Regions from separate parts of the Paenarthrobacter sp. NPDC090522 genome, predicted to be linked through region 1. Evidence: riboswitches for the same ligand, from Rfam matches in the RefSeq annotation. Region 1 holds a riboswitch; each other region holds the start of a gene.
The links. A riboswitch is a leader RNA that binds a small molecule or an ion and turns the genes downstream of it on or off. The one in region 1 is predicted to bind thiamine pyrophosphate.

Region 1 (7,709 bases):
GCCCAGCTGTGGGCGCAGCTCGCAGTGGCAGGCATCGCCATTGTCTTCTCGGCCGTCATGACCCTCATCATCGCCCTGGCCATCCACAAGACCATGGGCTTCCGGGTCTCCACGGAGCAGGAGAACGTGGGCGTGGACCTCAGCCTGCACGCTGAAACCGCCTACGAGTTCGGCGTCAGTGGCCACGGTGGCAGCTTCCAGCCACTGCATGACCTGGTCACCGGCAAGTCCGAGGCAGCTGCAGAAACCAAGACCCCCGCCGCCGGCAAGGAGAGTGTCCAGGCATGAAACTCATCACCGCGATCGTCCGTCCGGAAAAGCTCGAAGCAGTCCGGGAAGGCCTGGAAGCCTACGGTGTCCAGGGACTGACGGTCAGTGCAGCAAGCGGCTACGGCCGGCAGCGCGGCTACACCGAGGTGTACCGCGGAGCCGAGTACAACGTGGACCTGCTGCCCAAGATCCGGATCGAGGTCCTTGCCACGGACGAGCAGGCAGACGACATCCTGGATGTCCTGATCGCCAGTTCCAACACCGGCCGTGCCGGTGACGGCAAGGTCTGGACCGTGGATGTCTACGAAGCAGTACGGGTCAGGACCGGTGAGCGCGGCGCCGCCGCCATCTAGGCACTGCGCCGCCGCCATCTAGGACCCGCCAATGGAAAGGGGCCGGATACCTTCAGGTATCCGGCCCCTTTTGCGTGCGGTGCCACCGGCGGAGGACGACGACGGCGGGACGCCGCGACTGCCTAGGCGTCGCCGTTGGCGGGCCAGCCCGCCGGCCCTGCGCTGCCGGCGTCGTACGATTCCAGCGGGACGGTGCCACGCGACCAGGAGCGCAGGACTGGTTCGACGATGCGCCAGCAGTCCTCGGCAGTGTCCCCGCGGACGGACAACAGCGGATCCCCGGTGAGGATGCCTTCCAGGACTTCGCCATAGGGCAGCAGGTCCGGGGCGTTCAACTCCGCCACGAGGCTGGCCCGGTCCAGGCTGAAGATGTCGCCCGGGCCGTTCACGTCCACATCCAGTTCCAGGACATCGGGTCCAAAGCCGATCCGGAGCTGGTTGGGGGAATCGACGCCGGAGAAGCCCGTGGGAAGGTGCGGAACGGGCCGGAAGGTGATCACGGCTTCCTTGCGCTTGCGGCCGATGGCTTTGCCGGAACGGAGGATGAACGGGACGCCTTGCCACCGCCAGTTGTCCACGCTGACCTCCACCTCGGCCAGCGTTTCCGTATTCCGTGCGGCGTCCACGCCTTCTTCGGCCGTGTAGTCCGGCACGGCCCGTCCGCCCAGGGTTCCCGCACTGTACCGGGCGCGACGCGTGCTCTTCGCATACGGTGCCTTCACGGTACTGGCACGCAGCACGGTGGCGATGGCATCGCGAAGGTCCCGCTCATGGAGGGTGGCGGGGGCATCGAGGGCCAACAGCGCCAGGACCTGGAGCAAGTGGCTCTGGATCATGTCCCGCAGGGCGCCGGCACCGTCGTAGTAGCGTGCCCTGCCCTCGAGGGCAAGGTCTTCATCGAAGACGATCTCCACTTTCTCGATGTGGTTGCGGTTCCACACCGGCTCCAGGAAACGGTTGGCGAAGCGCAGGCCAAGGATGTTGAGCACGGTCGCCTTGCCCAGGAAGTGGTCCACGCGGTGGACGTGGTCTTCGGGCACCAGGGTGGCCAGGGTCTTGTTGAGTTCCCGGGCGGATTCTTCACCGGAACCGAACGGCTTCTCCATCACCAGGCGGGTTCCCGTGGGTAACTGTTCGCGGCGGAGGACCTCGCAGGCTTTCTGGCTGATGTGCGGCGGCAGGGCGAAATAGATGGCAACCGGTCCCTCCAACTGTCCCAGGAGGTCTGCCAGCGGACCATCCGCCGTGACGTCCACCTGGTGGTAGCTGGTGGATCCGGCCACGGCGGTGAGGGATTTTTTGCCCGTGGCGTCGGCTTTGGAGGCCGCCGCCGCGAAGGCCCCGTCCACCCGCTTCCGCCATTGGTCCGGAGTCCAGGGGTCCGATCCGGCGCCAACCAGCCGAAGACCGGCCGCACGGCCCGTGGCGAGGAGCCCGGCGAGGCCCGGCAGGAGCAGGCGGCCGGTCAAGTCGCCGGAGGCTCCGAGGATGAGCAACGTTTTCACAGTTGTTTTGTCGGTCACCGTGCCAGCATGCCATCTTGGAAGCGTGACTTGATACCCTAGATAGTCGAGTCCCCTCCGGTGTGCCGCATTGGCCGCCATCCGAAGACCATCGAAAGAAGTGCGCGGCGCGTGTTCAATTCACTCTCTGACCGGTTGACAGCAACCTTCAAGAACCTCCGTGGCAAGGGGCGTCTCTCCGAAGCGGATGTCGACGCCACCGTCCGTGAGATCCGCCGCGCCCTGTTGGACGCGGATGTTGCCGTGCCCGTGGTCCGCGAGTTCACCTCACGGATCCGTGAGCGGGCGCTCGGTGCCGAAGTTTCGGCAGCGCTGAACCCGAGCCAGCAGATCGTGAAGATCGTCAACGAGGAGCTCGTGGAGATCCTCGGTGGCGAAACACGCCGCATCCGCCTGGCCAAGAACGGCCCCACCATCATCATGCTGGCCGGCCTCCAGGGTGCCGGCAAGACCACCCTTGCGGGCAAGCTGTCCAAGTGGCTCAAGGCCCAGGGCCACAGCCCCCTGCTGGTGGCCTGCGACCTGCAGCGCCCCAACGCCGTCACCCAGCTCCAGGTGGTGGGCCAGCGCGCAGGTGTTCCGGTCTTCGCGCCGCATCCCGGTGCCACCTCGGAACTTGAGCACCCCGCGGGGGATCCCGTGGCCGTTGCCCAAGCCGGCGTGGCGGAAGCCCGCCAGAAGCTGCACGACGTCGTGATCGTGGACACCGCCGGACGGCTCGGCGTCGACGCCGAGATGATGGACCAGGCGAAGCGGATCCGCCAGGCGATCATCCCCAACGAGGTCCTCTTCGTCATCGACGCCATGATCGGCCAGGATGCCGTCAACACGGCCATGGCCTTCGACGAGGGCGTCAACTTCACCGGCATCGTGCTGTCCAAGCTCGACGGCGACGCCCGCGGCGGTGCCGCGCTCTCCGTTGCGTCCGTGACGGGCAAGCCGGTCATGTTTGCCTCCACGGGTGAAGGCCTCGACGACTTCGAGCTCTTCCACCCGGACCGCATGGCCTCGCGCATCCTGGACATGGGCGATGTCCTGACCTTGATCGAGCAGGCGGAGAAGGCCTGGGACAAGGACGAAGCGGCCCGGATGGCGAAGAAGTTCGCCGACCAGGAAGACTTCACGCTGGACGACTTCCTGGCCCAGATGCAGCAGATCCGCAACATGGGCTCCATGAAGAAGATGCTCATGATGATGCCTGGCGCCCAGAACATCCGCCAGCAGTTGGAGAACTTCGACGAGCGTGAGATCGACCGCGTCGAGGCGATTGTCCGTTCCATGACTCCGCACGAGCGCGTTGCGCCCAAGATCATCAACGGTTCGCGGCGGGCCCGTATTGCCCGGGGTTCCGGTGTCCACGTGTCCGAGGTCAACGGCCTGTTGGAGCGGTTCGGCCAGGCCCAGAAAATGATGAAGAAGCTTGCCCAGGGTGGAGGCATGCCGGGTATGCCCGGGATGCCAGGTCTGGGTGGCCCCGGCGGCGGCCGCAAGGGCGGCAAGAACGCGCCCAAGAAGAAGGCACGTTCCGGCAACCCGGCCAAGGCCGCGCAGGAATTGCGCGATGCCGAGGCAAAGCGGGCCGCAGCGGCTTCTGCACCGAAGGGCGCCGCTTTCGGCCAGGGTGCTGCGGACTTCGATCCGTCCTCGCTGAACCTGCCCAAGGGCTTCGACAAGTTCCTGGGCAAGTAGCCAGGTCCAGCCCAACTGCCGGCCGGTTGGATGTCGGTGCCGGGGAATAGGCTGATCCAATGCACAAGCAGCGCGTAGTTTTTGTCCATGGATTGGGCAGTTTCGGCGCGGCGGCGTGGCCGAAGCAACATGGCATGGCCTTGGACTACGACGCCCTGTTCCTGCGCCGCCACGGGTTCCACCCCGTGGCGGAACCCGAGGAATCGGATGTGGCTGCCGACGTCGCAATCCTGCTTGATTCGCTGGCCAGCTCCGGCGGTGGGCACGTGGTGGCACACGAGCAAGGCGCCATCTCCGCCATGCTTGCGGCGGTGGAGCGCCCGGACCTGGTGCATTCCCTGGTCCTTGTTGAGCCTGCGTGCCTGTCCCTGACAGCGGAGTTGCCCGCCACGGCTTCACACCGTGCCCTCATGGAACCGCTTTTCGAGGTCCGGAACCAACTGAACGACGCCGACTACGAACGCGAATACTTCCGGCGTGCTTTTTCCGCCGAGGCCGGCGGGCAGGAAACACCCGAGGCCAGGCGTTCCGCCAGGAGGCTGCGACTGCAGGCACCCCCGTGGGAAGCGCAACTGCACATCGTTCCGGGAGTACCTACCTTGGTCCTCACAGGCGGTTGGGAACCGCTCTACGAGGAGATCGCAGCCTATCTGCAGGAAACCGGTGCCCTCCGCTGCGCGGCGGCTGGAGGGCACCGGCCCCAGGACTCGGCGGATGGAGACCGGATCATCCGGAAGTTCATCGCCGAGGTTGGGCGGGCCAGCTCAGTTCGCGCGTCCTGACCCTGCAGGCACCTGCAGCTCGGGCAGGTAGACCTTGCCTCCTGCCGCGAGGAACTCCTGGCTCTTTTCCCGCATGCCGCTGTACATGTCCGCAATCGCTGCCTGGGCTTCGGCAGAACCGTATTCATCCCGGATGTCCTGGCTGATGCGCATCGAGCAGAACTTGGGTCCGCACATGGAGCAGAAGTGTGCCGTCTTGGCCGGTTCGGCCGGAAGCGTCTCGTCGTGGAAGGATTCCGCGGTTACCGGGTCCAGGGACAAGGCGAACTGGTCCCGCCAACGGAATTCGAAGCGCGCCTTGGAGAGGGCGTCGTCGCGTTCGTTCGCACCGGGATGTCCCTTGGCGAGGTCCGCGGCATGGGCTGCGATCTTATACGTGATCACACCCGTCTTGACGTCGTCCTTGTTGGGCAGGCCCAGGTGTTCCTTGGGAGTCACGTAGCACAGCATGGCCGTGCCGTAGCGGGCAATCTCCGTGGCTCCAATGGCCGAGGTGATGTGGTCGTAGCCGGGCGCGACGTCCGTCACGAGGGGTCCCAGGGTGTAGAACGGGGCGCCCTTGCACAATTCCTGCTGCCGTTCCACGTTCTCCCGGACCAGGTGGAACGGGATGTGCCCCGGCCCTTCCACCATGACCTGGACGTCGTACTCCCATGCACGCTGGGTCAGTTCGGCCAAGGTGTCCAACTCGGCGAACTGCGCGGCATCGTTGGCGTCGGCGGTGGCACCGGGACGCAGTCCGTCACCGAGCGAGAACGCGACATCGTACTTGGCGAAGATTTCGCACAGCTCATCGAAGTGGGTGTAGAGGAAGTTCTCCTCGTGGTGGGCCAGGCACCAGCCCGCCATGATGGAGCCGCCACGCGAAACGATTCCCGTCACCCGGTTGGCCGTCAGCGGAACGTAGCGAAGGAGGACCCCCGCGTGGATCGTCATGTAGTCCACGCCCTGTTCGCACTGCTCAATCACCGTGTCACGGAAGATCTCCCAGGTGAGTTTGTTGGCTTCGCCGTTGACCTTCTCCAGCGCCTGGTAGATGGGAACGGTGCCGATGGGAACGGGGGAGTTCCGGATGATCCACTCGCGGGTGGTGTGGATGTCATCACCGGTGGACAAGTCCATGACGGTGTCTGCGCCCCATTGGGTGGCCCACTGCAGCTTGTCGACTTCCTCGGCGATGGAGCTGGTCACGGCTGAATTGCCGATGTTGGCGTTGATCTTCACCAGGAACGCCTTGCCGATGATCATCGGCTCGGACTCAGGGTGGTTGATGTTATTCGGGATGATGGCGCGGCCGGCCGCTACTTCGCTGCGAACCAGTTCGACGTCGCAGTTTTCCCGCAGCGCCACAAAGCGCATTTCCGGGGTCACGATGCCTTGCCTGGCATAGTGCATTTGCGTGACGGTCCTGCCTTCGATGGCGCGGAGGGGAACGGGCTGGGCACCCTTCCATTCCGCCGAGGCCGCCCCACGGCGGACAGCCGACTTGCCGTCGTCGAGCAGGTTGCGTTCGCGGCCGCTGTAGCTTTCCGTGTCCCTGCGTTCTTCAATCCAGGGCTGCCGGAAAGGACGCAGGCCCACTACCGGGTCGCTGCCTGGCCCGGCGGTGCGGTACACCTGCAAGGGAGCGTTGGCCTGGCCGTTCGGCGATGGTTCCAACGCGATTTCGGTGACCGGTACGCGGATGCCGTGGCGGGGATCTTCCAGCCAGGCCAGCGAATGGGACTTCAGCGACTGCGTGACCGTCTCTTCTGCCGTCGCAGACTGGTTTTGGGCAGGGCTGTGCTGTGTTTCTGTGGTGCTCAAGGATTACTCACTTCCTTCGCCGGCATTACCCGGACAGGTTCAACGGTCGCAGACTGCCTCAGCCCGATCTCAGCCCCTGCAAGGGCCCCCGTGTGGTCGTAGACGAAGCTACCACAGCTCCCCGGGTGGTCCCAGTCACAAGCCATCCGGCAGGGCGTGGCTCGAGGGGGAGCACTAGGCTTTTGCCATGGCGAACATCATCGAATTCACCGGTCCCGTGCTGCTCGGAGCCGAGGACGAGCGCCGGGGGCTATGGTCCGTGGATGGCCTGCTGACGTTCATCCGGCCCGCGGCCCGGCCGGACGCCGTGCTGGATGGCTGGGTCCTCCCTGGTTTCGTGGACGCCCACTGCCATATCGGCCTCGGCCCGGGCGGATCGGTGGACGAGGCGACCACCTTGGCCCAGGCGCAAACCGACCTCGCCGCCGGCACGCTGCTGATCAGGGACGCCGGTTCACCCAGCGATACCCGTTGGGCCCAGCAGCGCAATGATCTCCCGCGGCTCATCCGGGCAGGGCGGCACATCGCGCGGAGCCGCCGCTATCTTCGAGGCCTGGGCCACGAGGTGGAGCCCGATGAGCTGGTGGAGACAGTGCGCAAGGAAGCCCGCGCCGGCGATGGCTGGGTCAAACTGGTGGGCGACTGGATAGACCGTGGCGTTGGAGACCTAGCCCCGTCATTTCCTGCTGCCGTGGTCAAGGATGCCATTGCTGCCGCGCACGACGAAGGGGCCCGCGTGACCGCGCACTGCTTCGCCGAAGACACCGTGGACCAGATGCTCGACGCCGGCATTGACTGCATCGAGCACGCTACCGGTCTCTTGCCGCGGCATGTGCCCCGTTTGGTGGAGCAGCTGGTGCCGATCGTCCCCACGCTGGTGAACATCGCTACTTTTCCGGACATCGCCGCACAAGCAAGGCCCAAGTTCCCCGACTATGCGCAGCACATGACTGCCCTGTGGGAGCGGCGCCGCGAACGCGTCCTGGAGGCCTTCGAAGCAGGAGTCTCCATCTACGCGGGTACGGACGCCGGGAGCGTCATCAACCACGGCCGTATCGCGGACGAAATGCAGGAACTGCACGACGCCGGCCTGCCGCCTGCCGCTGTGCTCAACGCTGCCACTTGGGGCGCCCGTGAGTGGCTGGGAGCCGACGCCATCAGCGAAGGCGCGAGTGCCGACGTCGTGGTTTGCGCTGCTGATCCGCGGCAGGAGCTGGCCACAGTCCACAAGCTGAAGAGTGTGGTGTTGCGTGGAACGGTGATCCGCTAGGAATAAATTGAAGCTT
Region 2 (7,709 bases), on a different contig from region 1:
GCCGGCCGCCGAGCCCCTTGAAGACGGCGTCACCTCGCGTCGTCGCCGTCGCCGCCGCCGTGGCGACCAGGACCTTGAACTGACCGGCGGCTCGGACGATGATCCGCCCAACACGGTGACCCGTGTCCGCGCACCGCGGCCCATCTCGGAATCCACAAGTTCCAACCGCGTGGCCAGCGTCAAGGGTTCCACGCGGCTTGAGGCCAAGAAGCAGCGCCGCCGCGAGTCCCGCGAGACGGGCCGCCGTCGCCAGGTCATCACCGAGGCCGAGTTCCTTGCCCGCCGCGAATCAGTGGACCGGCAGATGATCGTGCGCCAGCGCGACGACAGGATCCAGATCGGTGTCCTGGAGGACGGCGTCCTTGCCGAGCACTTCGTTTCCAAGACCCAGCAGGATTCGCTGATCGGCAACGTGTACCTGGGCAAGGTACAGAACGTGCTGCCTTCCATGGAGGCAGCGTTCGTTGACATCGGACGTGGCCGCAACGCGGTCCTCTATGCCGGCGAGGTGAACTGGGATGCCGTCAACCTTGAGGGCCAGCCGCGCCGGATCGAAAACGCCCTGAAATCGGGTGATTCCGTCCTTGTGCAGGTAACCAAGGATCCCGTCGGGCATAAGGGTGCACGCCTGACCAGCCAGATTTCCCTTCCGGGCCGCTACCTGGTGTACGTTCCCGGCGGTTCCATGACGGGCATCTCACGCAAGTTGCCCGACGTCGAGCGCAACCGCCTTAAGCGGATCCTCAAGGACCGTTTGCCGGAGAACGCCGGGGTCATTGTCCGTACGGCAGCCGAAGGGGCCTCGGAAGAGGAACTGACCCACGACATCAACCGCCTCCGCGCCCAGTGGGAGGGTATTGAGGGCCAGGCCTCCTCCACGAAGGTCCTGGCACCCGAGCTGCTTTACGGCGAGCCCGATTTGACCATCAAGGTGGTCCGTGACGTCTTCAACGAGGACTTCTCCAAGCTCATCGTTTCCGGCGACGATGCCTGGGACACCATTGAGGCTTACGTCACCTATGTTGCGCCGGACCTGGTGGGCCGGCTCGAGAAGTGGACCAAGGACCAGGACATTTTCTCGGCATGGCGCATCGACGAGCAGATCCACAAGGCCCTGGAACGCAAGGTCTTCCTGCCGTCGGGTGGATCCCTGGTGATCGACCGTACCGAGGCCATGACTGTGGTGGACGTCAACACCGGCAAGTTCACCGGCAGCGGTGGAAACCTGGAGGAGACCGTCACCAAGAACAACCTTGAGGCCGCCGAGGAAGTAGTCCGCCAGCTTCGCCTGCGCGATATCGGTGGCATCATCGTCATCGACTTCATCGACATGGTGCTTGAATCCAACCGGGACCTGGTGCTGCGCCGCCTGGTGGAATGCCTGGGCCGGGACCGTACCAAGCACCAAGTGGCGGAAGTGACCTCCCTTGGCTTGGTGCAGATGACGCGCAAGCGCATGGGCACGGGCCTGCTCGAGGTCTTTGGCGAGCAGTGCGAGCACTGTGCCGGACGCGGCGTGGTGACTCACGACGAACCTGTTGAGCACCGTCGTGCAAACGCTGTTGCCGCCGAGCAGCACCGGCCGCACACGGAAACCCAGCAGCAGCCTTCCAGCCGGACTGAGCGGAAGCGCCGCCGCGGCAAGGGCGGGGGACAGCCGGCAGAGAGCTCGACGCCGGTCCACACCGCAGCTTCGCCTGCGCCTTCGACGCCGGCTCCGGAGCCGGTGGATCCGGCACGGCAGGCCAAGGCCCAGGCCACCAGGGCTGCCCTGGCCACGATCGCCGCTGCAGCGCACGCTGCCCACCTGCACGACGACGAGGTTCACCGGGCCGAGGAAGAAGCACGTGCCGCGGCCGCCGCAACAGGGGCTGGCGCAGAGCATTCTGACGAGGTGCCCGATTCGGGCGCCGTCGAGGGCGCCCCACGTGCCACGCCGGTGCTCCGGTTTGGCGGTGAAGAGGTTGCCCTGCCCTTCGTGGAACACCACGAGGAGCCGGCTTCGGAGAAGCCTGCCATGACTCTGGACCTGTTGGCTGAGGCTTTCTCCCACCTGGGTGGGGGTCCCGTGGCTGTCGAAAGCCAGGCTGGGCCTGCTGCCACTGTTGCTGCTCCCGCGGAAACCGTCCCCACCCGGCAGGATCCTGCGGAGGAAAGTGATCTGTCCAGCCGTGCCCGCGGCCGGCGTGGGCGCCGGAACCGCAGCGCCAGCCGGGCGCAGGGTGCCGCCAACGAGACCACGGTAGAGCACCATGAGGTGTCCGCGTCCACCGGTGGGGGAGCGGCCCATGAAGCCAAGGCGCCGCAGGAGCAGGCCAAGAGGGAGTCCGCTGCTTCTGAGCCGATTATCCTCGGCGTGGGGGTTCCGGCCTCGGAACTCTAGGCATTGCCAACGTCATGTAACCGACGAAGGGTCCGGCAGTAACTACTGCCGGACCCTTCGTCCGTTAGGCTTGGTCACTGACACGGGGTGCCAGGCGTTGGGCCGGGCTGAGATCCAGACCCGTTGAACCTGTCCGGTTAGCACCGGCGAAGGGATGTCCCTCATGACTTCATCGTTGAAATCAGCCGTCTACGCCGTGGCAAACACCGGCCGGCGGACCCCGCGCGTCCTTAGCATCGCGGGCTCCGACCCCTCCGGCGGCGCTGGAATCCAGGCAGACCTGAAGAGCATTGCCGCCCACGGCGGCTACGGAATGGGCGTAGTCACGGCACTCACGGCGCAAAACACCTTGGGCGTCACCGCCGTCCATGTTCCGCCCGTGGACTTCCTGCGGCAGCAGCTTGAGGCGATCAGCAGCGATGTAACCATCGACGCCGTCAAGATCGGGATGCTGGGCGACGCCGAGGTGATTGGCGAGGTGCGTCGCTGGCTGGAGGACGTGCGTCCCGCCGTCGTGGTCCTTGACCCGGTGATGGCAGCTACCAGTGGTGACCGCCTCCTCCGGGAATCCGCCGAAGCCGCCCTGCGCGGCCTTTTGCCGGTGGCGGACCTCATCACCCCCAACATTCCTGAACTCGCCATGCTGCTGGGCGAGCCGGAAGCGACGGATTGGTCCACTGCCCTCGAACAAGGCAAGCGGCTCGCGGCCGAATGTGGAAACACCGTGCTGGTGAAGGGCGGACACTTGGCGGGAGCCGAGTGTCCCGATGCGCTCGTCAATACCAGTGGCTTGCTGCGGCAGGACCTTGTCTCGGTGGCGGGGCCACGGGTGGAGACGAAGAACAGTCATGGAACGGGCTGCTCGTTGTCCTCGGCCCTGGCTACGGTCCAGGCGCGGACGGGAGACTGGGAAGCGTCGCTGCGGGAGGTCAAACCCTGGCTCCTGCAGGCCCTGGCCACCGCGGATGTGCTGGAGGTGGGCCATGGCAGCGGCCCCATCAACCACTTCCACCATGCACAGCAGGCCGAAGGCCCGGGGGCTTTCGCCGCCCGCCTGTGGGAGGAAGCGGCACCTGAGCTGGACGCCATCCATGGCCTCGAATTCATCCAGGGGCTGGAGTCGGGCAGCCTTCCCGAGCCACAGTTCAACTATTACCTCGCGCAGGATGCCCTTTACCTGAACGGCTACTCGCGGGTGCTGGCACGGGCAGGTGCCCTCGCTCCCACCGAGGAAGAGCAGCTGTTCTGGGCCAGGTCCTCGCAGCTCTGCCTCGAAGTCGAATCCGAACTGCACCGCAATTGGCTGAGCACGCGGGAGGCCGCAACCCACACCGGACCTGTCACCAAGGCCTACGTGGACCACCTGCTGGCGGCGTCGGCCTCTGGAAGTTACGGTGTGCTGCTCGCGGCCATCCTGCCCTGTTACTGGCTCTACGCCGAGGTGGGACACCGGCTCCACGCAAGTTACGTCACAGCAGGTTCCCCGTCGGAGCACGCGTATGCGGACTGGTTGAAGACCTACGCCGATGAAGACTTTGCCGAGGCCACCCGCAAGGCCATCGGCTTTACGGACGCGGCCGCGGTCGTCGCCTCCAGCCACGACCGGGCCGCCATGGTGGAGGCTTTCGCCCATTCGTGCCGCTACGAGACGGCCTTCTTTGACGCCCCGCGGTTGCACGCGTGAAGGCCGCCCGCGCGTCGAAGTGGTGAATTCCCGGCAAAGTGTCCCGGAGCCTGTAGGCTGTATGGGCACGGTGCCGGGAAAGTCCGTTCCTACTGGTGACTAGCGTCACGCGGTGGCTTCCGGACCCGGCCTCATTTGCAGCCGAGGGTCGAACTAGCGTAATCTTGATCTTCGGTGCTTACGCCAACACTTGGGTTATGCCCCCTGGAATTATTCACGGGATGACTCGCGGGCTTCGATCTGGAGTCCACGGCGTTGAGGCACAGCGTGAACCAGGCCTGATTCCGGTTCGAGTTCCGCACGCAAATTTAGTAAGAAACGTCGAGAGAAGTGAGTACCCCAGTGGTGTACGCGATTGTCCGCGCAGGCGGCCGCCAAGAAAAGGTTTCCGTTGGAGACTACGTAACGCTGAACCGCGTCCCCGGTGGAGCCGGCAGCACGCTTGAGCTGCCCGCCTTGCTCCTGGTTGACGGCGACAAGGTCACCTCCGCTGCTGCGGACCTGGCCAAGGTGAAGGTCACGGCCGAGATCCTGGAGGACCTCCGTGGTCCCAAGATCGTCATCCAGAAGTTCAAGAACAAGACCGGCTACAAGAAGCGCCAGGGTCACCGTCAGGAACTGACCAAGATCAAGATCACGAGCATCGCGTAACTTTCCTTACGCAGTTCAGATTTTCAGTTTCCCCACATATTTAGAGGCAGGCATTTCACATGGCACACAAAAAAGGCGCGAGCTCCACTCGCAACGGTCGTGACTCCAACGCACAGCGCCTCGGCGTCAAGCGTTTCGGTGGCCAGGTAGTTTCCGCAGGCGAAATCATCGTTCGCCAGCGTGGAACCCACTTCCACCCCGGTGCAGGCGTGGGTCGCGGTGGCGACGACACCCTGTTCGCACTCCAGGCTGGTGCGGTTGAGTTCGGTACTCGCCGCGGCCGTCGCGTAGTGAACATCGTTGCTGCTGCAGCTGCAGAGTAACAACACGTTCTGAACCGGTGGAGCGGGCCCAAAAGGCCCGCTCCACCGTTCTTTTAACCGCATTACAATCGTTCGGGGCGCCCGGTGTGCGCCGGACATGGCATTCGCGCTGTTTACAGCGACAGAGGAGATAGACGTGGCGAGCTTTGTAGACCGGGTAGTCCTGCACGTTTCAGGCGGTACCGGCGGCCACGGCTGTGTTTCCGTCAAGCGTGAAAAATTCAAGCCACTCGGCGGACCCGACGGCGGCAATGGCGGCAATGGTGGCGACGTCATCCTCCGTGTGTCGTCGCAAACCACCACGCTGCTGGACTACCACCACGCTCCGCACCGCCACGCTACCAACGGTGGCCCCGGCATGGGGGACTGGCGCGGCGGCAAGAACGGCGAAACCCTGGTCCTTCCCGTACCCGACGGTACGGTGGTGAAGACCAAGGATGGCGACGTACTGGCTGACCTCGTGGGGGAGGGCACGGAGTACATCGCAGCCGCGGGTGGACAGGGTGGCCTGGGCAACGCCGCCCTTTCGTCGCAGAAGCGGCGTGCCCCCGGTTTTGCCTTGCTGGGCATCGAAGGCGATTCCAGCGACATCGTCCTGGAACTGAAGTCCATTGCCGATATTGCCCTGGTTGGATTCCCGTCTGCCGGCAAGTCCAGCCTGATCGCGGCCATGTCCGCAGCGCGCCCCAAGATTGCCGACTACCCGTTCACCACCCTGATCCCCAACCTGGGAGTGGTCCAGGCCGGTGAGGTCCGGTTCACCATTGCAGATGTTCCCGGGCTGATTGAAGGGGCGAGCGAGGGCAAGGGCCTCGGCCATAACTTCCTGCGCCACGTTGAGCGCTGCGCTGCCCTGGTGCATGTCCTCGACTGCGGCACCCTGGAGTCCGACCGCGATCCGCTGTCCGACCTGGCCATCATCGAGGCCGAACTCGACAAGTATGCCGTGGACATGAGCTACGCCGGAGTCGACGGGGAAGTCGTTCCCCTTAATGAGCGTCCCAAGCTGGTAGTCCTGAACAAGGTGGACCTGCCGGACGGCAAGGACATGGCCGAGTTCGTCCGCCCGGACCTGGAAGCCCGCGGCTACCGTGTCTTCGAAGTTTCAGCCACCAGCCACGAAGGCCTGCGCCCGCTCAGCTTTGCCATGGCTGAAATCGTCAAGGCTGCCCGCGATGCCGTGGAGATCGCGCCACCGAAGGTAGCCGCACCGGTGCTGCGGCCCCGCGCGGTCAACGAATCCGGCTTCCGGATCCGCCGCGAGGAAAAGAACCTCGAGCCCCTCTTCCGCGTGCTGGGCGAAAAGCCGGTGCGCTGGGTCAAGCAGACCGACTTCACCAACGAGGAAGCGATCGGCTTCCTTGCCGACCGCCTTGCCAAATTGGGCGTGGAGACCGAACTCTTCAAGGTCGGTGCCAAGCCCGGCGATACCGTGGTGATCGGCGAAGACGACGGCGTGGTCTTCGACTGGGAGCCAACCATGATGGCTGGCGCGGAACTCCTCGCCACGCCCCGTGGCACGGATATCCGGGTGGCCGACATCGGCGATCGTCCTACGCGAGCCCAGAAGCGCGAAGAACAGGTGGAGCGCCGCGAAGCGAAGGCCGCCGCGCGCGCCGAACTGGAAGCCGAGCGCAAGGCGGGCATCTGGACGGAGTCGGCCAGCCGCCGTCGTGCGCAGCCCATCAAGGAAAGCAACCTGGACAACGGTGATGACGACTAAGACCGTCGAAACCCCCCAACCGGACATCCACGAACGCCACGCACTGGCCTCCGCCAAGCGGATCGTGGTGAAGGTCGGTTCGTCGTCCCTGACCAGCATCAAGGGCGGTATTTCCGAAAAGTCGCTGACCGGCCTGGTCAACGCGCTGGCGGAGAAACGGAACGCAGGTGCCGAGATCATCCTGGTTTCCTCCGGTGCCATCGCTGCCGGCCTTGCCCCCTTGGGCCTGGCAAAGCGTCCCAAGGACCTCGCCACCCAGCAGGCAGCGGCCAGCGTGGGACAGGGCCTGCTCATGGCCCGCTACACCCAGGCCTTCAACGCCCACGGCGTCACCGTCAGCCAGGTCCTGCTCACAGCGGACGACCTCATGCGCCGCACCCAGCACACCAATGCGTTCAGGGCCTTGGACCGTTTGCTGAACCTTGGGGTGGTGCCTGTGGTCAACGAGAACGACACCGTGGCCACCCACGAAATCCGTTTCGGCGACAATGACCGCCTGGCAGCCCTCGTGGCCCACCTGGTCCGCGCGGACGCGCTGGTGCTGCTTTCCGACGTCGACGCCCTCTACGACGGTCCTCCATCCCAAGGTGCGCAACGCATCCCGTTGGTCCGGGGACCGCAGGACCTCGAAGGCGTCACCATTGGAAAGGCCGGAAAGGCCGGCGTCGGTACCGGCGGCATGATGACCAAGGTTGAGGCGGCTTCGATTGCGGCAGGCTCGGGTATCCATGCCTTGGTCACCTCCACCGCCAACGCCGCCGCGGCGCTGAACGGCGGGAACGTGGGAACCTGGTTCGCCGTCAACGGCAACCGCAAGCCTGTCCGCCTTCTGTGGCTGGCGCACCTGGCCACGGTCCGTGGCCGGTTGGTGCTCGACGACGGAGCAGTGAAGGCCGTGCGCGAACGGCACAGGTCACTCCTGCCCGCAGGAATTTCCGAGGTTTC
Region 3 (7,709 bases), 350 kb from region 1:
CCTTGTAGCTCAGCTTCGCGCGGCTCCGGACCTTGGCGCGCGCGACGGAGACGGACACGACGTCCGCTTTTGCATCAAGGTCGAAGTCCCACACGAACGCCCCGCAATCCTGCCCGGCCAGCAGGCTGCCGGCATGCTCGCTGATCACCTCCGGGTGGAGGGGAATCCGGCCGTCGGGAGCGTAGTAGGTCTGGCCGCGCTGCCTGGTTTCCGCGTCCAAGGCTCCATCGGGCACAACAAAAGAGGGGACGTCCGCAATGGCGTAAAGGACTTTGTAGCCTTCGCCTGAATGGTCGATGAAAAGGGCCTGGTCCAAGTCGGTGGAAGTGGCGGGATCAATGGTGACGAAAGGAACGTCGAGCAAATCCCGGGCGGGGAGTTGATGGTGTTCAACGGCCGCGCGAGCCTCAGCCAACGCATCGCCGGGGTACTCGCCGGGCAGTTCCAGCTCGGTCCTGAGCGCAGCCAGGGACTCCGCGAGCTGGTCGGAAGAATCGTCGACGTTGGGCGCTATCCGATGATGTGACACGAAAGTCAGACTAGCCCGAATTCGACGGATAGTCTTGGAACATGGGCACCTCCACAGGCCGCAACGACTCCCCGGGACAGCTCGCCGCCGGGCTGCTGGGTGCCATGGCCTACGGGGAGTTGTCCGCCTTTGGCCGGTTGTCCTCCGACTCCCGGTTGGCACCGACGCTTCGCGAACGGGCCATGCTGGCGAAGATCGCTGTTGGCGCCTTCGGAAACTATGCCGTGATCAGTGGCAGGCTCACCGAAATGGGGAACGACCCTGAGGACGCCATGCTCCCGTTCCAGGGTTCGTTCGACCATTTCCACGAGCGGACCCCGCCGGGAGACTGGTTCGAGTCGGTGACGAAGGCTTATGTCATCGACACCGTATCGGCGGACTTTTACCGAACGGTCGCCGGGTTCCTCGATTCCGGGATCCAGCATTTCGTCCAGCAGGTTTGCTCGGCCGATCAAGCTACCGAAGCCCTGCGGATCCTGCTGCGCCGGGCCCTGCGGGATGACCCCCGGCTGGCTTCGCGGCTCTCGCTCTGGGGCCGCCGGATTGTGGGGGAGGCCCTCACCCAGGCCCAGCGGGTGGGCTTGGAGCACCCGGACCTGGGACCACTGTTGCGCGATGGACACGGATCCCGTGCCGCAGTCCATCAGCTCACCGCAGAGCTGGCCGAACGGCACGGGCGCCGCATGACGGGGCTTGGGCTGACGGCCTAGGCCGCGTCGAGCGCCGAAAGCAGCGCCCGCGCGGCCGCCGTCGGGTCCTCCGCCTCGGTGATGGCGCGGACCACCACGATGCGGCTGGCACCGGCGGCAACTACTTGCTCCACATTTCCAAGGTCAACCCCACCAATGGCGAACCAGGGCAGGTCCACCCCGGCTTGTTTTACGGCCTCCGCGGCATATGTGACCAAGTCCAGCCCCACAGCAGCGCGGCCCGGTTTGGTGGGTGTCGCCCAGAGCGGGCCTACGCAGAAGTAGTCCAGGCCACCAGGTCCCTGGGAAGCGGCCACAGCCGCGTCCACCTGCTCGGGCGAGTGGGTGGAGAGGCCGATTGTTTCCTCGACCGGGAGCAGCTCCCGGGCCGCCCCCAGAGGGATGTCCTTTTGGCCGATGTGGAACACCGGAGCCCCGGAAATACGGGCAACATCGGCGCGGTCGTTGACGGCCCAAAGGCGTCCGTGGCGGCTGGCAACCTTGTTCAGGACCTCCAGCAGTTCCAGTTCTTCGGCAGCCTCGAGCGTCTTGTCGCGGAGCTGGATAATGTCCACTCCGCCCTCGAACGCGGCGTCCACAAAGTCTTCGAAGTCGTCCTGCCGCCGGCGGGCGTCGGTGCACAAATACAGGCGGGCAGGGGAAAGGAGATCAGGCTGGGTCATGCAAACCAGAGTAGTTCCTCTAAACTGGGCACGTACTGCGGGAGCCGCGACGATCGTCTTTATGACTGTCCGGCTGAGAGGGCTTCAGCGCCGACCGCTTGACCTGATCCGGCTAGTACCGGCGTAGGGAAGGGAATCCATGGCACAAGCCATTCACGCAGACGTCGCCGTCATCGGCGGCGGCGTCATTGGACTCGGAATCGCGCATGAGGCGCGACGCCTGGGCCGTTCGGTGGTCCTCATCGATCCGGCACCGGCAAGTGGAGCAACCTTTGCCGCTGCCGGCATGCTGGCTCCCGTCAGCGAGCTCCATTACCAGGAGGAAGATCTCCTGGAACTCATGCTGGAATCGTCGCGGCGCTGGCCCGCCTTCGTGGACAGCCTCGCCGGGTCGAGGGAAGCCGCCGGATACCGCACGACGGCGACCATCGCCGTGGGTGCCGACGCCGCCGACCGCCGTGCGCTCGCGGACCTCCGGGCAGTCCAGGTGGCTGCGGGACTCCAGGTGGAGCCACTCCTGCTGAGGGATGCCCGTGGGCGGGAGCCGTTGTTGAGTCCGCAGGTATCCTGCGCGTTCCACATACCGGCGGACCATCAAGTGGATCCCCGCAAGCTGGCGGCGAGGCTTCTGGCCGGTTTGGCTGCCCACTGTCCCGCCGATACCAGTTGGATCGAGGGGACCGATTCCGGCTTCCACCTCCGGGAAACGGCCGTCCGCCTGCTCTGGGACGAAGGACGCGTAGCCGGCGTTGAATCCAGCAGCGGCAGGCGGGTCTCGGCCAAGGAAACAGTCCTTGCCAATGGCCTGGACGCTGCAACCGTCAACGGCCTCCCGGAGCAGCTCCATCTCCCGTTGCGGCCGGTCTACGGGGACATCCTCCGGCTCCGTGTCCCGGAATCCCTGCAGCCCCTTGTCACGTCGACCATCCGCGGAATGGTGCGGGGTGTGCCCGTCTACATCGTTCCCAGGGAGGACGGGACCGTGGTAGTCGGGGCCACCCAACGCGAAGACGGATTGTCTGCCAGTTCCAACGCCGTCTCGGCCGGCGGCGTCTACCAACTCCTGCGCGATGCCCAGGTCCTTGTGCCCGCCGTCGCAGAACTGGAACTCCTCGAAGCGACAGCCCGCGCCAGGCCGGGAACTCCGGACAATGCACCGTTGCTGGGACGGGTGGCCGGTGCCGGGGGGGAGGTCCAGGGCCTGATTGTCGCCACGGGCTTCTTCCGGCACGGAGTTCTCCTGACGCCCGTGGCTGCGGCCATCGTGGGCGGTTTGATGACCGGCCCGGCCGATCCCAGGTGGTCACGCTTCAGGCCGGACCGCTTTGCCCCGCAGGGAAGTGCACCCGCCATCCATACCTCCCCTCATACCGGACCATTCACCAAGGAATCAGCATGAACATCAAACTCAACGGAGCAGACCACGCAGTAGTGGACGGCGCCTCCGTCAGCACCCTCGTGACGTCCGTCACCGGCCGCGCACTGGACCACCGCGGACAGGCGGCCGACGGCGGCAAGCTGGGCGTCGCCGTCGCACGCAACTCGGAAGTGGTGCCGCGCAGCCAATGGGCCGCCACGGACCTCGCTGAAGGCGATGAACTGGAACTCGTTACCGCAGTCCAAGGAGGCTGAACCGTGACCACAACAAGCACTGAAACCCGGATTGACCCGTTGGTCATTGACGGTGTTGAGCTCTCGTCCCGTCTGATCATGGGAACGGGAGGCGCCCCCAGCCTTGAAGGCCTCGGAGCCGCGCTCCTGGCATCCGGGACGGAACTGACCACCGTGGCCATGCGGCGCTACTCTCCAGCGGAGGCAGGGTCGCTGTTCCAGCTCCTGGTGGACAACAACATCCGGGTGCTCCCCAACACTGCAGGCTGCTTTACGGCCAAGGACGCGGTGCTGACGGCCGAACTGGCCCGCGAGGCATTGGAGACCGACTGGGTCAAGCTTGAGGTCATCGCGGACGAACACACGCTCCTTCCCGACGCGGTGGAACTCGTGGAGGCCACGGAACAGTTGGTGAACCGGGGCTTCAAGGTCTTCGCGTACACCAACGACGATCCGGTGCTGGCCCTGCGCCTGGAGAACCTTGGTGCCACCGCCGTCATGCCGCTTGGCGCGCCGATCGGAACAGGCCTGGGTATCCTCAACCCGCACAACATTGAGGTCATCGTCTCCCGCGCTTCTGTTCCGGTAGTCCTGGACGCGGGCATCGGCACGGCCTCCGACGCGGCGCTTGCCATGGAGTTGGGGTGCGACGCCGTCCTCCTGGCCACCGCCGTGACCCGGGCCCAGAACCCGGCCCTGATGGGTGAGGCTTTCAAACACGCCGTCCTGTCCGGCCGGTTCGCCCGTCAGGCTGGACGGATTCCCCGGCGGGAGCATGCCCTGGCGTCCTCTGCCATGGAGGGCCGCGCAGAGTTCCTCTGACGTGGAAACTCGTGTGGCCACCGCCCAACGGCGGTGGCCACACGAGTTTAAGGAACCGGAACTTTATGGGACCGGAACGTCCGGGACTGCCTAGAGGCGCAGGGCCTTGGTCAGGGCCGTAGTATCCCGCGAGGTGCGCGTACGGCCCAGGTAGACCACAGCGCCTGCCGCGGCAGCTGTGCCCAGCACGATGGGCAGCACATAGGGAATCCACGTCAGCCCAGGCTGGTAGCCCAGGCCGGCCGCGATGAAAGCCACCCAGGCCAGTGCGCCGATGCCCAACGAAACTCCGGCCGGCAGGGCAATGCCGTACTTGCCGTGTCGTTTGTCATTTGCCCACACCAGGAAGCCGGTGGCGACAGTCGCAAACGCAACAACGACGAGTGAAAGCATGGGGACTCCTTAGCGGCAGTAGTCAGGGCAAAGTGTCAGAGGGCGCCGAAGCCCACGCGCCGGACTTCTTCGGCGCCGATTTCGACGTAGCCCAGGACGCTGCCGGGAACGATCACCTGGCGGCCCTTGTCGTCCGTCAGCCGCAACTCGGAACCCTTGGAGAGGGCGTCCGCAACGAGCTTGGCGACCGCGTCAGCGTCCAATGCGGATTCGAGCACAATTTCACGGCCGACGTTCTGAATGCCGATCTTTACTTCCACAGCAAGGCCTCCAAGCCAATCAAGAATTAGGTCAGTCCTTTATTTGTAGCCTAGGACTCTTTGGGGAATCGACTGATTCCGCGCCAAGCTAAACGATAGATCAGATCGCTGGCCACATCGAGGTCCAGGTTTCCGTCCGTTTCGAGCCAGTACCGTGCGCTGACCTGGGCCATTCCGGCCAGGCCGCGGCCCAGCAGTTGCGCTTCCAGTGGGGGGAGCTTGGTGTCTTCGGCAATGACATGGGCCACGGCATCCGCAAAGGTCTTGTTGAACGTTTCCAGGCGGGAACTGACATCGGGATCGTTGATCAGGTCCGACTCGAAAACCAGCCGGTGCGCTTGGTCGTCGTCCGCAATGAACTTGTAGTAGGCGCGCATGACGGCCTTGACGCGCTCCTTGTTGTCCGAGGTGGAATTCAAGGCGGTGAGCATCAGTTCGGTCAGCGCGGCGAGATGGCTGTCCAGGAGCGCCATGTACAGCTCCCGCTTGGAGGGGAAGTGCTGGTAGAGCACCGGCTTGCTCACATGGGCGGTCTCAGCGATCTCATCCATGGCGGCACCGTGGAAGCCGTTGGACACGAAAACTTCCAGGGCAGCGTTGAGCAATTGCGCGCGGCGTTCGTCCCGCGGCAACCTTGCTGAGCGCGGTGAACCAGTCCGTTCCTGCTTTGCTGGTGCCCCATCGTTTGCCCGTGCGCCGTCAGCCACAGTCTGCCGCCTTTCCTTTGCAGTTATGACCACTGTACCGGTGGGTAATATGACCGGGCGGCATCGGCAGGCATACATTGGGGTATGGCCTCAATTCTTGCCGCCCACACTGCGCCCGCGGTCCTGCCGCCCCTCGTTGAACCTGCCGCCGGACTGTCGCCGGCCGAGGTGGAACGGTACTCCCGGCATCTCATCATTCCGGAAATTGGAGCCGTGGGCCAACGCAGGCTTAAGAATGCGAAAGTTCTTGTCATAGGCGCCGGTGGGCTCGGTTCGCCGGCCCTCCTGTATTTGGCCGCAGCGGGCGTCGGTACGTTGGGAATTATCGACGACGACGTGGTGGACCTCAGCAATTTGCAACGCCAGGTGATCCACGGAGTCAAGGACGTTGGCATCCCCAAAATAGAATCGGCGCGTAACGCCATTGCCGAACTCAATCCGCTGGTCAAGGTAGTGCTGCACAATGACCGCCTTGATTCCTCGAATGCGTTGGACCTCTTTGCGCAATACGACCTCATCCTGGATGGCGCGGACAATTTCGCAACCAGGTACCTCGTTAATGACGCCGCCGCGATCCTGGGCAAGCCCTATGTGTGGGGTTCCATTTTCCGGTTCGACGGACAGGTAAGCGTCTTTTGGGGCGAGCACGGCCCTACCTACCGCGACCTGTACCCTGAAGCGCCGCCAGCGGGCTCCGTGCCGTCCTGCGGCGAAGGCGGTGTCTTCGGCATGCTCTGTGCAGCCGTTGGCTCCCTTATGGTCACCGAGGCAGTCAAGCTGATCACCGGCGTCGGGCGTTCCCTTCTGGGCCGCGTGGCGCTCTTTGACGCCCTGGGTGGCAGCTGGCGCGAAATCAAAGTGTCCAAGGACCCGGAAGCCGAGCCGATCACCGAACTGACCGACTACGAGGCTTTCTGCGGTGTTACCCCTCCGGCGCCCGCCGACCAGGCGCACACGGTGACGGCCACGGAATTGGCGCAGATGCTGGCCGACCGCGAGGCAGGTAAACGGGACTTCGATCTGGTGGATGTCCGGGAGTCCGGCGAATACAGCATCGTCAACATCGACGGCGCCGTACTGATCCCGCAGGGCCGCATCCTTTCGGGCGAAGCCTGGGTGGACCTGCCGCAGAACCGGGACATCGTGTTCCACTGCAAGGCAGGAACACGCTCCGCAACAGTCCTGGAGGCTGCCCGCAAGGCCGGGTACGACCGCGTCAGCCATCTCGACGGCGGTATCCTCGCCTGGGTTCGGGACGTCGAGCCGGAGAAGCCCGTCTACTGAGCATTGCCGGAGCGCTCCCATGTCTGGGAAGCTCAAGCATGGGCGAAGAAGCGACGCAGACGCAGCAACACCACCTCGGCTCGGGTTTCGGCCACTACTCCACCGCGGCAGAGGTGATTTCAGGGATCGACCTCTCGGGTAAGTCCGCCATCGTTACGGGAGGATACTCGGGACTCGGTCTGGAAACCGTACGGGCCCTGGTTTCGGCCGGCGCGCAGGTCACGGTCCCTGCCCGCCGGGTGGAACACGCCCGGTCGGTGCTCGCCGAGGCGGGCCTGGATGGCGTATCCGTTGCTCCTCTGGACCTTGCTGACCAAGAGAGCGTCAAGGCCTTCGCCAAGCACTACCTGGCAGATCACCACACTCTCGACATCCTCATAAACAACGCCGCGATCATGGCCAGCCCGGAGCAGCGCGTGGGACCCGGGTGGGAGGCGCAGTTCGCCACCAACCACTTGGGGCACTACACCCTGGTGAACCTCCTATGGCCGGCTCTGGCGGCAGCAGGATCTGCGCGGGTTGTCTCCTTGTCCTCAACGGGCCACAAGCTATCCCCTATCCGCTTCGATGACATGGACTTCGCCGGAGGCTATGACAAATGGAAGGCGTATGGCCAGGCGAAGACCGCGAACGCCCTCTTTGCCGTGGAACTGGACCGCTTGGGCCAGGCCTCCGGGGTGCGGGCGTTCGCTGTGCATCCGGGCGGGATCATGACAGAACTCCAGCGCCAC
Region 4 (7,709 bases), on a different contig from region 1:
TGGCCCGGGTCAACAAAGCATGGTTGCCGCTCAGGCTCAAGGTCTCCCTCATGACGCACCAGCTTCCTGTTTCTCAGCCTGGTTCGCCGGCGTGAGGTGCAGTTCCGCACCGCCAAGGACAGCGCTGAATTCCTCGTCGTGGGTCACCGAGACTACGGCCGTTCCTTGGTCCAACAGCTCCGACAGGAACGAGGCCAGTTCGGCCCAGGTATTGGCGTCCTGGCCGAAGGTTGGTTCATCGAGCACCAGCACTTGGGGATGTGCGGCGAGGACCGTCGCCACGGACAGCCTGCGCTTTTCACCGCCGGACAGGGTGTAGGGATTCGCGTCCACCAAGTGCGTCAGCCGGAGCCGCTCAAGCAGTTCGTCCACGCGTTCCTCGCCGTGGCCCAGATGCCTGGGGCCGAACATGAGCTCGTCCAGGACCTTGCCCGTGACGAACTGGTGCTCCGGTTCCTGGAAAACGGTGCCGATTCGGGAGATCAGCTGGTCTGCTTTCCACGCGAACGGATCGATCCCGGCGCCTTGGGAAAGTTCGACGGCGGCAGACACCTTGCCGTGCACCGGCGCCAGAAGGCCCGCCATCGTGAGCGCGAACGTGGACTTGCCCGCGCCGTTCGGACCCGTGATGGTCAGTGCTTGTCCGGCCCTGACCTGCGCGGTAACGCCGGCTTGGACCGGCACGGGCGGGATGCTTTTGAAGCCGCGGCGCCGGGGCTTTTCCCGGGACACAGCCAGGTCTTGCGCTGCCAGGAGCAACGGTGCCATCTCGGGGACGAGGGTCCGTGCACGGGTCCGTGGAACATAGCCGGGAACCCACACGCCCGCATCAATGAGCATGGTGCGGGCCTCGGAAAGCACGTGGTCCGGCTGCCCATCCAGGAGAACCCCTCCGCCGGGTTGCAGGACCACGATCCGGTCAACGAGGTCCTTCCATACCGATACCCGGTGCTCCACCACCACCAGGGTTGCACCGGTCTTGTCCAGGCAGCGGCCAACGGCGTCGCGGACTTCCAGCACGCCGGCCGGGTCCAGGTTGGCTGTCGGCTCGTCCAGGAGGAGCAGCCCTGGCCGCATCGCCAGAATGCCGGCAAGCGCAAGGCGCTGCTTCTGCCCGCCGGAGAGTGCCGCCGTCGGGTGATCCAGCGCCAAGCCGCCATCTGCAGCGGTACGCAACCCGACGTCGTCGAGCGCCTCATGGACGCGCGCCCAAATCTCTGCCCTCGGAACGGCGAGGTTCTCGGCACCAAACGCTGCGTCGTCGCCCACGCGGGACAGGACCACCTGCGTTTCCGGGTCCTGCTGCATCAAACCGGCGCGGCCCCGCTGTTCGCGCGGCAGTCCGCCGTCGATCAGCAGGGAGCCGGTCTCGTCCGAGTCGTCTTCCTCGTCGCCCAACACCCCGGCCAAGGCGTGCAGGAGCGTCGACTTGCCGGCTCCGGAGGGACCCAGCAGGAGCACGCGCTCCCCGGGTTCGATCCGCAGGTCCAGTCCGTGGATGGCAGGGGTGGACCGTCCGGCGTGCCGCCATCCCCAGCCCTCGGCCGAGATGGCGGCGGGCCGGCCGCTGTTTGTGGCGGCCATCAGTTGAAGACAGGCTCCGACGCAGCCTTGCGGGATGCGAAAGCGCTCAGCACGCCGGTCTTCGCCAGGCCGCGCGTGGCAACCCAGGAGAGGGCACCGGCGATGATCGCACCGGAGATTGTGCAGAATGCGATGTAGGCCAGTTTGTCGACGGCTTCGTAGGCGATGTTCCAGCCCCACGGGAGGAAGGAATCATTCAGGCCGCAGAAGAGGCCAGCGCCCGCACCCGCGAGAAGCGAGGTGGGCAGGTTGAACTTCTTGTAACGGAACGCTGCGAACACCAGCTCGGCGCCGAGGCCCTGCAGGATGCCGGAGATGAGCACCGTGGTGCCGTACTGGGAGCCCATGATGAGCTCGCCGGTGGCGGCCACGGCCTCGCAGAACAGCGCCGCACCGGGCTTGCGGATGATGAGCATGCCCAGCACCGCCGGGATCATCCAACCGCCGGCGATCAGGCCGGTGAGCGGCGGGTAGGCCGCGTTCATGGGGATGGATACGATTGCGGCGCCCTGGGACCATGCCCAGAAAATCACGCCGCCGGCGATGGCGATCAACGCTGCCACCACAATGTCTACAACGCGCCAGTTGTTACTGGTCTTCTTCACGCTTGCCGTGGTCATTTCTTTGCCTCCTGAGGTTACAGGAGGGGAAAGTGCTCCCCGGTACCCCGGCCGGCTCACGCCGCCCTGGTCCGGACACTCTGAGAAGCTCGACTCCCTTGCGCCGGTACTAACCGGATCAGGTTCGAGGGTCTGCGGCTGTCCGCACTCTCAGCGCCCTCGCGTCTCCTGCATCGCTGCAGGTTCGACGGCGGCGCTCCCCTGTCGTTATCAATCTGCCCTTATGGGCGAGGTTCAGTTTACACCTGAAGGGGTTTGCGGGGTCATGGAGCGGGTCATAAATCCGTTGCGGGGCCGCTCTCCGCCCCATTCCCCGCCCTTGGGGTCGCAGACCGGGCCGCACAACGTAGCTGAGACAATGGCAGCATGACGGAAACTCCTGGTCCAAGCCATCCTGACGCAGCCAAGCCAGTTGCCGAAGCCCGCCTTGCAGCCAGCGTGATCCTGCTCCGCGATACGTCTGCAGGGCTGGAGGCCTTTGTCCAGCACAGGGTCTCCACCATGGACTTTGCGGCGGGCATGGTGGTGTTTCCCGGCGGCCGCGTGGACACTGGGGATTCCGAGGGCTGGGACTACGCACCAGAGCTTCTGGAACGACATGCCAAGGAGTGGCGGCTGAGCTCAATCGCCGCAGCAGAACCGGATTCCTCCGCGGCCAGCAGCCAAGCATGCAAGGGCTCCGGCACCGTTCTCGCCGCCGCCGTCCGCGAGGTCCAGGAGGAAGCCGGCCTCACGTTGGATCCGGCCGCCCTTCGGCCGTGGGCCAACTGGATCACGCCCGTGGACATGCCCAAGCGCTTCGACACGTACTTTTACGTTGCCAAGCCTGCCCCGGACGCCGCACCGCAACACCAGACCACTGAGGCCTGGCAGTCACTGTGGATGCCCGTTGACGGAATCCTGTCCGCGGAGGCCGAGGGCAAGCTGCAACTCATGCCGCCCACGTACTACCTGCTCAGGGAAATCTCCGGATTCGACTCCGTTGATGCCATGTGGACCGCGGCTCATGAGGTGGTTCCCGTGCTGGCACCACCGGGCTCCCTTGCCGCCTTCCTCAAGGAGAGGGCGAGCCGGGGCTAAGCAGGATCCGCCGGGTTGTTGAGGTTAGGCTGAAGGCATGAACTTCTTCCTCAAGCTTCTGGGCGCAGGCGTGAGCCTCGGCGCGGGTTTCCTTGGCACCAAGCTGGTCAACAAGGGATGGGAAAAAGCCACGGGCAACAAGCCGCCCAAAGGCAACGATGACATGGAGACGAGCCTCCGCTCAGCGCTGACGTTTGCCCTCATCTCGGCGTTTGTCAGCACCCTCATCCAGGTCCTGGCCAGCCGGGGTACGCAGCGCGCCATCGCCCGCTTCGGCAAGTCCCAGGACATCGTCTAAAACCAACGCGGGGTCACTCACGGCCCATGGCGGACATCCGGATGGGCCGGAAGTGACCCCGCGTTGCCCTAGTCCTCCGAACGCCCCTCGGCCGCACGCTGCACCACGGCTTCCAGCTCGTCCTTGGTGAGCAATTCACGGTGCCCATGCTTGGTACGGTAGGCCGAACGCCCCACCATGTGGGCCGCAACGGGTGCCGTCAGCAACTGGAAGATCCAAGCCACCAGCAGCACGGGCCACACCCACCAGGTGCGCATCTGCAGGCCGATCGCGGCAAGCATGAGGAACAAGCCCAACACCTGCGGTTTGGTGGCCGCGTGCATGCGGCTCATGAGGTCCGGGAAACGCAACAACCCGATGGCCGCACCCAGTGACATCAGGGCGCCCACCACCAGGAACACTGCCGTAACGGCGTCGATCACGAGGTCCACGCCGGTTGCATCAGGAGTCATTGGCCTGTCCCCTTCGCTCAGCCACGAACCGGGCAACGGTCACCGATCCGATAAATCCGATCACGGCCAAGGCAACCAGGAGCATGAGGTTGTTCAGGTGCCGGTTGACCGCCATATCCACCGCCAGCGCAGCGCCAAGGATGGCCAGGAGTACGTCGGAAGCGAGCACGCGGTCCAGCAACGACGGCCCAACGGCGATCCGGATGATCGCACCGGCCGCGGCGAGGCTGAGGATCACAGCCGTGACAATGAGAACCAGTTCTTTCACAGTGAGGCTCCTTCCATGCCCGGGGCTTCAGCCCGAAGGGCTGCCACTTCCTCGCGGGTGCCCATGATCCTGATCAGTCCGGCTTCGATGTCCTGTACTTCGTGCCGGATTTTCTGCACATCTTCCTCTCCGTAGATGTTGAGCGCGTGCAGGTAGAGCGTGGAGGTGGAGCGGTCCACTTCCACCACCAGCGAGCCCGGGATCAGGGAGATGACGTGGCCGGTGGCCGTCACCATGAGGTCGGCATGGCTCCGCAGCGGAACAGCGACGACGGCGCTGCGCACCTTGGGTCCTTTGACCACGGCCAGGTAGAGGACCAGGAAGCTCGCTGCCACCACTTTGCCGAGGAACATGAGGGCGAAAGGAATGGCGCGGAGGATGTTGAAGCGGCCACTCAGTTCAACGGGGGGCAAGTAGAACAGCTTGGCCACCACAATGGCGATGAGCGCGCCGAACAACAGGTTGCCGGGGCTGAAATCCCGCCACAGGGCACCCCACACAATCACCAGCCAGATCAGCAGTGGGAGTTCGGTGCGGAAGGAGATCGGTTTGCGGCTCATTTGGCACCGCCTGTCTGCACCGCGGCGGGCACCGGAGCGTTATCACCCAGGACGGAGTGGATGTAGGCCGAACGGTCGAGCATGATCTCGGCTGAGCCTCCGGACAGTTGGAAAAGCGGTCCGGCGAAGACAGTGAGCGCCACACCGAAGACCACCAGTCCGGCCGTCGAACCCACCATGGTCCGGGGAAGGACACCGGCACGGCCGGGCGTCAGGAGCACCGGATCCGGGTATTCAGCGTCCTCGGGCTTGCGCCAGAAGGCCCTGTTCCACACGCGGGCGATGGCGAGCAAGGTCAGGAGACTCGTGACCACGCCGCCCACCACCAGGATGATGGCCAAGGGCGTGCCTAGCTCGACACCTGCTTGCAGGAGGCCAAGCTTCCCGAGGAACCCGGAGAACGGCGGGATGCCTGCCAGGTTCATGGCCGGGACAAAGAACAACACGGCAAGCAGCGGGGAGAGCTTGGCCAACCCGCCCAGACGGTCGATCGAGGACGAGCCTCCGCGCCGCTCAATCAAACCCGTGACCAGGAACAAACTGGTCTGGACGGTGATGTGGTGCGCCACGTAGAACACCGCGGCCCCAAGCCCCGTTATGGAGGACATCGCGAGGCCGAACACCATGTAGCCAATGTGGCTGACCAAGGTGAAGGAAAGCAGACGCTTGATGTCGCTCTGGGCCAAGGCACCGAGGATGCCTACCACCATGGTCAGCAACGCCACGATCATCAAGGGCGTGTTCAGCGTATCCCCTGGGAACAGGAGCGTTTCAGTGCGGACCATCGCGTACACGCCCACCTTGGTGAGCAAGCCGGCGAACACCGCGGTGACCGGCGCGGGTGCGGTGGGGTAGGAGTCGGGCAACCAGAAGGACAGCGGGAACACGGCGGCCTTGATGCCGAAGGCCACCAGCAACATCACATGCAGGAGGTTCTGCGTGCCCTGGTCCAGCTCAGCAAGCTTGATGGCCAGGTCCGCCATGGTGATGGTTCCGGTGGCACCGTAAATCATGGCGATCGCGATCAGGAACAGCACCGAGGACACCACGGAAACCACCACGTACGTCACGCCGGCCCGGATGCGGGGCCCCGTTCCGCCGAGCGTCATGAGGACGTAACTCGCGGTCAACAGGATCTCGAAGCCCACGTAGAGGTTGAAGAGGTCGCCGGTGAGGAAGGCGTTGGAAACACCCGCCACCAGGATCAGGTAGGTGGGGTGGAAGATGGAGACCGGCGCTTCCTGGTCGCCATCGGCCATGCCCTGGCCGGTGGCGTAGATCAGGACCGCGAGGCTCACCACCGTGGACACCACGAGCATGAGCGAGGAGAACTGGTCCACCACCAACACCACGCCCCACGGCGGCAACCAGCCACCGAGGGTCACTGAGGTGGTGCCACCGTCCCACACAGAAATCAGCAGGAAGGATTCCAGGAGCAACGTCAGGCTCAGGATGCCGATGCTGACGGCGCGTTGGGCGGCAGTGTGCCGGATCAGCACGAAGGCCAATGCGGCACCGAGGATGGGGAGAAGGACAGCGAGCGGTGACAGGTTTGCGAGATTCACGCGCCGCCTCCTTCCCGGCTCTGGGCCGTTTTGGGGGTTTCCGTTTCTTCCGGGTGCAGCCGTTCTTCCGGAGTGGACGGGGTGATGGCGAACTCCGAGGTTTCCAGCGGCACAATGGCGTCGTCTTCGGCGTCGAAGCTCGGCGTCTGGGCGACGCGACGGTCTTCGATGTCGTCCTGGATTTCGTCCTGCCGGGCCAGGGCCCACGTGCGGTAGATGATGCCGAGCATGAACGCGGTCACCGCGAAGGAAATCACGATCGAGGTCAGGATCAGGGCCTGTGGCAACGGATCGTTGTACGTTCCGGGGTCCGTCTCTTTGGTGAACAACGGCGCCAGCCCTGCGTAACCACCGGTGGTGAGGATCAGGATGTTGGTGGCGTTGGCCAGGAGCATCAGCCCCAACAGCACGCGGGTCAGGCTGCGTTCCAGGATGAGGTAGATGCCGCAGGCGTACAGGACGCCCATGACGATCAGCAAGGTCAGGTTGATACTCATGCTTTACCCTTCCCGGCCGCGGCGGTCTCTGCGGCGTCATCCTCTGCGATGGGCGCGCCCTTGCCTTCGAAGTGCTCGTCGATTTCCGCGCCAAGGCTGCGGAGGACGTCAAGCGCCAGCCCCACCACCACGATGTACACACCGATGTCGAAGATGGTCGAGGTCACGAACTTAATGTCTCCGAACACGGGCAGCCAGAACTCGATGATGGCGCTCTGGAACACCTGTCCGCCCAGGAAGAGCGGCACCAAACCGGAGGCAGCCGCCGTCGCGAGTCCCGTTCCCAGCAGGGTTCCGGCACTCACCGTCGCGGCTTCGCTCAGCTCGAAGCGGCCACCCGCGAGGTACCGGATGGTCAGTGCCAGGCCGGCCGTGAGGCCGCCTGCAAAACCACCGCCGGGCAGGTTGTGGCCGGCCAGGAGGAGATAGATGGAGAACACGATCATCGAGTGGAAGATGAGCCTGGTGACCACCTCGAAAATGATCGAGCGGCGCTCGGGAGCCAGGGTCCGGCCGGCTACAAGCCAGGCGTCGCGGGTAACGTCGCTGAACTTCCGCGCCACAGCCAGCGTGGCGCTGTCGCGGGAGTCACGTTCGACGTCGGTGCGGCGCCCCACGCTGCCTTCCGGCACCGCCGCTGAGGTCCTGATGCGGTCACCGCGGCTGCGCACGAAGATCAGGCTGGCCACGCCGGTCGCGGCGACGGCCAGCACCGAGATCTCGCCGAAGGTGTCCCACGCGCGGATATCCACCAGGGTCACATTGACCACGTTCAAACCACCGCC

Region 2: another riboswitch for thiamine pyrophosphate. It lies ahead of thiD (bifunctional hydroxymethylpyrimidine kinase/phosphomethylpyrimidine kinase); the one in region 1 lies ahead of thiC (phosphomethylpyrimidine synthase ThiC).
Region 3: another riboswitch for thiamine pyrophosphate. It lies ahead of thiO (glycine oxidase ThiO); the one in region 1 lies ahead of thiC (phosphomethylpyrimidine synthase ThiC).
Region 4: another riboswitch for thiamine pyrophosphate. It lies ahead of ACIQT2_RS07460 (ECF transporter S component); the one in region 1 lies ahead of thiC (phosphomethylpyrimidine synthase ThiC).

The regions. Positions count from the first base shown of each region.
Region 1 covers NZ_JBIVXL010000002.1:17,745-25,453, reverse strand. Annotated here, with positions in the region: gene ACIQT2_RS02235 (ammonium transporter) at 1-288, shown strand, start outside; gene ACIQT2_RS02230 (P-II family nitrogen regulator) at 285-623, shown strand; gene ACIQT2_RS02225 (glucose-6-phosphate dehydrogenase) at 746-2,146, opposite strand; gene ffh (signal recognition particle protein) at 2,258-3,835, shown strand; gene ACIQT2_RS02215 (alpha/beta fold hydrolase) at 3,895-4,617, shown strand; gene thiC (phosphomethylpyrimidine synthase ThiC) at 4,600-6,423, opposite strand; TPP riboswitch at 6,418-6,525, opposite strand; gene ACIQT2_RS02205 (amidohydrolase family protein) at 6,611-7,693, shown strand.
Region 2 covers NZ_JBIVXL010000001.1:375,500-383,208, reverse strand. Annotated here, with positions in the region: gene ACIQT2_RS01765 (Rne/Rng family ribonuclease) at 1-2,383, shown strand, start outside; TPP riboswitch at 2,457-2,555, shown strand; gene thiD (bifunctional hydroxymethylpyrimidine kinase/phosphomethylpyrimidine kinase) at 2,547-4,067, shown strand; gene rplU (50S ribosomal protein L21) at 4,410-4,718, shown strand; gene rpmA (50S ribosomal protein L27) at 4,778-5,041, shown strand; gene obgE (GTPase ObgE) at 5,178-6,764, shown strand; gene proB (glutamate 5-kinase) at 6,754-7,709, shown strand, end outside.
Region 3 covers NZ_JBIVXL010000002.1:367,294-375,002, reverse strand. Annotated here, with positions in the region: gene ACIQT2_RS03790 (RNB domain-containing ribonuclease) at 1-529, opposite strand, end outside; gene ACIQT2_RS03785 (ferritin-like fold-containing protein) at 571-1,239, shown strand; gene thiE (thiamine phosphate synthase) at 1,236-1,901, opposite strand; TPP riboswitch at 1,929-2,048, shown strand; gene thiO (glycine oxidase ThiO) at 2,041-3,300, shown strand; gene thiS (sulfur carrier protein ThiS) at 3,297-3,533, shown strand; gene ACIQT2_RS03765 (thiazole synthase) at 3,537-4,334, shown strand; gene ACIQT2_RS03760 (hypothetical protein) at 4,425-4,727, opposite strand; gene ACIQT2_RS03755 (DUF3107 domain-containing protein) at 4,763-4,987, opposite strand; gene ACIQT2_RS03750 (TetR/AcrR family transcriptional regulator) at 5,038-5,772, opposite strand; gene moeB (molybdopterin-synthase adenylyltransferase MoeB) at 5,779-6,978, shown strand; gene ACIQT2_RS03740 (SDR family NAD(P)-dependent oxidoreductase) at 7,017-7,709, shown strand, end outside.
Region 4 covers NZ_JBIVXL010000005.1:27,954-35,662, reverse strand. Annotated here, with positions in the region: gene ACIQT2_RS07470 (energy-coupling factor transporter transmembrane component T family protein) at 1-52, opposite strand, end outside; gene ACIQT2_RS07465 (ABC transporter ATP-binding protein) at 49-1,584, opposite strand; gene ACIQT2_RS07460 (ECF transporter S component) at 1,584-2,204, opposite strand; TPP riboswitch at 2,282-2,417, opposite strand; gene ACIQT2_RS07455 (NUDIX hydrolase) at 2,571-3,284, shown strand; gene ACIQT2_RS07450 (DUF4235 domain-containing protein) at 3,322-3,582, shown strand; gene mnhG (monovalent cation/H(+) antiporter subunit G) at 3,651-4,034, opposite strand; gene ACIQT2_RS07440 (monovalent cation/H+ antiporter complex subunit F) at 4,024-4,302, opposite strand; gene ACIQT2_RS07435 (Na+/H+ antiporter subunit E) at 4,299-4,862, opposite strand; gene ACIQT2_RS07430 (Na+/H+ antiporter subunit D) at 4,859-6,427, opposite strand; gene ACIQT2_RS07425 (Na(+)/H(+) antiporter subunit C) at 6,424-6,924, opposite strand; gene ACIQT2_RS07420 (Na+/H+ antiporter subunit A) at 6,921-7,709, opposite strand, start outside.